2 regions of the Klebsiella sp. PL-2018 genome follow, and region 2 is predicted to be linked to the other one. Evidence: predicted binding sites of a transcription regulator. Region 2 holds the regulator's gene; the other holds the start of a gene.
What was found. The regulator PhoB, encoded in region 2, activates phosphate uptake and scavenging genes when phosphate is short. The targets are predictions, from matches to a motif close to CTGTCATAAAACTGNCNNAT.
Positions count from the first base shown of each region.

Region 1: the regulator PhoB is predicted to act here: its motif matches at 860-879, upstream of glpT (glycerol-3-phosphate transporter).

Region 1 covers NZ_CP077673.1:4,067,436-4,069,639, reverse strand. The annotation lists gene glpA (anaerobic glycerol-3-phosphate dehydrogenase subunit A) at 1-735, opposite strand, end outside; gene glpT (glycerol-3-phosphate transporter) at 1,007-2,204, shown strand, end outside.
Region 2 covers NZ_CP077673.1:1,276,119-1,278,322, reverse strand. The annotation lists gene phoR (phosphate regulon sensor histidine kinase PhoR) at 1-906, opposite strand, end outside; gene phoB (phosphate response regulator transcription factor PhoB) at 928-1,617, opposite strand; gene sbcD (exonuclease subunit SbcD) at 1,896-2,204, shown strand, end outside.

The DNA of each region.
Region 1 (2,204 bases), 2.8 Mb from region 2:
GCGGTTGATAACCTGACGGTTAATGCGGTGGTCGAGGATTAACAGCGATCCTTTTGCCGGAAACATCGAGATGCGCAGGTCGGCATACTCTGCGATGCGCTGCCCCCAGATCCCGGCGGCGTTGACCACCACCTGCGCGCGCAGCGTGCGCGATTCACGGAGCTGATGGTTGTAGATCGTGACGCCATGGACGCGATCGCCCTGACGCAGCAGGCCGGTGACTTCGCAGCCGGTGAGGATAGCGGCGCCATGTTCGCGGGCATCGAGCATATTTGCGGCGGTGAGGCGGAAAGGATCGACGGTGCCGTCGGGGACCTGCACCGCGCCGAGCAGCGCCGGGTTAACCGCAGGCTCAATGCGCAGCGCCTCGGCGGGCGTCAGAGGCTGGGCCTCAATACCCGCCTGCTGGCAGGCGGTGATAAAGGTGTGCTGATACGCCGGATCGTCTTCCGGCAAGGTAATAAACAGGCCGCTGGTGGGCTCAATGCAGTGCCGGGCGATGCGGCGTAAGATGCGGTTTTCGCTGATACACTCCCGCGCCGATTCGCTATCGGTTACCGCATAGCGCGCGCCGCTGTGCAGCAGGCCGTGGTTGCGGCCGGTCGCCCCGGTGGCGATATCGTAGCGCTCAACCAGCGCCGGCTTCAGCCCGCGCAGCGCGCAGTCGCGCGCGATCCCGGCGCCGGTGGCGCCGCCGCCAATAATAATGACGTCATATTCACGACTATCGGCCATCTCCCTGTCCTCTGTGTTCGTTTTACATCATTTAGCCATATCGACCGCGTTTAATGTTTGATTTCGAGCATATTTGCGCGTAATTCGAGCGTTTGTTGTGACTTTATGCGCATATTGGAAAGTTCTGTCATATTTCTGTAACAAAGTGTGCGACATTTCACAGTATTAGATTTACGCTTTGCCTACTATCGCGACCAAATCAGAAGTCAGTGAATAAATTACGTTTTTTTGCGACGACGTCAGAAGAACAGCAATGGCCACGGAGGCTGATATGTTAAGTATATTTAAACCCGCAGCGCATAAAGCGCGTTTGCCAACGGCGGAAATCGATCCGCTATATCGTCGATTACGCTGGCAGATCTTTATCGGTATCTTCTTCGGATATGCCGCTTACTATTTGGTTCGTAAGAACTTTGCTTTGGCGATGCCCTATCTTATCGAGCAGGGGTTCTCCCGCGGCGATCTCGGCTTTGCGCTTTCCGGTATCTCTATCGCCTACGGATTTTCGAAATTCATCATGGGCTCGGTTTCTGACCGTTCGAATCCGCGCATTTTTTTACCGGCAGGCCTGATCCTTGCCGCGCTGGTGATGCTGGTGATGGGCTTCGTCCCCTGGGCGACCTCCAGCATTATGGTGATGTTCGTCCTGCTGTTCCTGTGCGGCTGGTTCCAGGGAATGGGCTGGCCGCCGTGCGGACGTACGATGGTGCACTGGTGGTCGCAGAAAGAGCGCGGCGGTATTGTTTCGGTATGGAACTGCGCGCACAACGTCGGCGGCGGGATCCCGCCGCTGCTGTTTCTGCTGGGGATGGCGTGGTTTAACGACTGGCACGCGGCGCTGTATATGCCGGCTTTCGGCGCGATCCTGCTGGCGATTTTCGCCTTCGCGATGATGCGCGATACTCCGCAGTCCTGCGGCCTGCCGCCGATCGAAGAGTACAAAAACGATTATCCTGACGACTACAGCGAGAAGCACGAAGAAGAGCTGACCGCAAAGCAGATCTTTATGCAGTACATCCTGCCGAACAAGCTGCTGTGGTACATCGCCGTCGCCAACGTGTTTGTTTATCTGCTGCGCTACGGCATTCTTGACTGGTCGCCGACCTACCTGAAAGAGGTTAAGCACTTCGCGCTGGATAAATCGTCCTGGGCCTACTTTCTTTACGAATACGCGGGGATCCCGGGCACCCTGCTGTGCGGCTGGATGTCGGATAAAGTGTTTAAAGGCAACCGCGGCGCGACCGGCGTCTTCTTTATGACCCTGGTCACCATCGCCACCGTCGTCTACTGGCTGAACCCGCCGGGTAACCCGGGCGTGGATATGGCCTGTATGATCATCATCGGCTTCCTGATTTACGGTCCGGTGATGCTGATTGGCCTGCATGCGCTGGAGCTGGCGCCGAAAAAAGCCGCCGGCACCGCCGCGGGCTTCACCGGCCTGTTTGGCTATCTCGGCGGCTCCGTGGCCG
Region 2 (2,204 bases):
ATGCAGCACCTGCCTCTGCTGGCTTAGCGTTTGCGCCTCGCGCTCGACCACCCGCAGCATCATCGGCACATCGATTTTATCGTTCATCGCCAGTACCGGCGCGGCTTCGATTCGCGACAGCGTCAGCAGTTGCTTAACCAGGCCTTCCATGCGCTGGGTTTGTTCACGCATGGTGTGCAATGCTTTTTCGCGCGTTCCCCCTTCCAGCACCTGCTCCTGCATCATCTCCAGATACCCCTGCAGCACCGTCAACGGCGTGCGCAGTTCGTGGCTGACGTTGGCGAAAAAGTTTCGCCGCGCCCCTTCCAGCTGGTGCATCTGCGTGACATCGCGCGCCACCATCAGCAGCTGTTTATCGCTATAGGGCATCACGCGAATTTCAAGATGACGGCCGTTATTCAGCACCAGATTGAGCGGTTTGGAAAAATCGCGGTATTTCAGATAATTGGCAAATTCAGGGTAGCGCAAGAGGTTAAGGATGTTCTGCCCGTTATCGTCAGGCCAGCGCAGATTCAGGATCTGCTGGGCCAGACCGTTGCACCAGAACATCACCCCTTCTTCGGTGGTCAGCACCACCGCATCCGGCAGAGACTCCGCCCCGCTGCGAAAGCGCTTAATCAGGCTTCCCAGCTCACGGCGGCGCTTTTTATTACGCATCTGCATCTGGTGCAGTCCGTAAAGCAGCGGCTCCCAGCTGCCGCTGCCCGGCGGCGGCGTCATGCTGCGATCAACCCACAGCCACCACGACAGGCGCATCAGATTCCAGAAATGCCAGACAAGAAGACCGGTCACTGCCGCCAATAAAAACCACGGCAGGTAACCTAAAAACGCCCCGAGGATCAGGGCCGGGATACAACACAAGAAAAGCTCAAGCGCCAGCCTTTTCCATGACAGCCGTTCCAGCACGGTTCACACTCCTGTCAGCATTCAGAAACGGGCGGAGAAACGATATCCCGTACCGCGAACCGTTTGTACCATCCGGTCATGGCCGCTATGTTCCAGCGCTTTGCGCAGACGGCGAATATGCACGTCTACCGTTCTGTCTTCGACATAAACGTTGGTTCCCCAGACGTGATTCAGCAGCTGTTCGCGGCTATAGACTCGCTCCGGGTGCGTCATGAAGAAGTGGAGTAATTTAAACTCCGTAGGCCCCATATCCAGCGGATTTTCGCCGGTCATGACGCGATGCGAAGAGGGGTCGAGGCTCAGCCCCTGCATTTCAATCACCTCCTCCACCGCCATCGGCGAAATGCGCCGCATCACGGCTTTAATTCGCGCCACCAGCTCTTTCGGGGAAAACGGCTTAGTGATGTAGTCATCGGCGCCGGTCTCCAGGCCGCGGACGCGATCTTCCTCTTCGCCGCGGGCGGTCAGCATCACCACCGGAATATCACGGGTCATCGCTTCACGCTTGAGCTGTTTAATAAACTGCAGACCCGACCCGCCCGGCAGCATCCAGTCAAGGAGGATCAAATCAGGCCAGGGTTCATTGAGCTGATTGACCGCGCTGTCAAAATCTTCCGCCTCGACGGGCTGAAAGCCGTTTTGCTCCAGAACAAAGCAAACCATTTCGCGGATTGGAGCTTCATCTTCAACGACCAGAATTCTTCTCGCCATTATTTACCCTGTATTTTTTAGCCATCAGTATAGAAGTGCGCGGCCATTATGCGTCAGATTTATGACAGATTTATGAAAAAAATGACCGCCAGATGAACGCGGATTTCGAATTGTGACACGGACTTAACTCACCCAAAAGCAGCGTTATCCCCTCAATAATTCAGGTTTCACTCCCCACAAGTACAGGTAACCAGGTGGCTGGACGTAGCCAACGCATAAGCAACTTGAAGGATGACGGGTATATAATGCCGCTTACGCTTTTTCTCCAGGGAACAACTATGCGCATCCTTCACACCTCTGACTGGCACCTTGGGCAAAATTTTTACAGCAAAAGTCGCGCCGCCGAACATCAGGCGTTTCTCGACTGGCTGCTGGCCAGCGCGCAGGAACATGATGTCGATGCCATTATTGTTGCGGGCGATATTTTTGATACCGGCTCACCGCCGAGCTACGCGCGCGAGCTGTATAACCGCTTTGTCGTTCAGCTGCAGCAGACCCGCTGCCGGCTGGTGGTGCTGGCGGGAAACCACGATTCGGTTGCCACCCTCAACGAGTCGCGAGACATTCTCGCCTTCCTGAATACGACG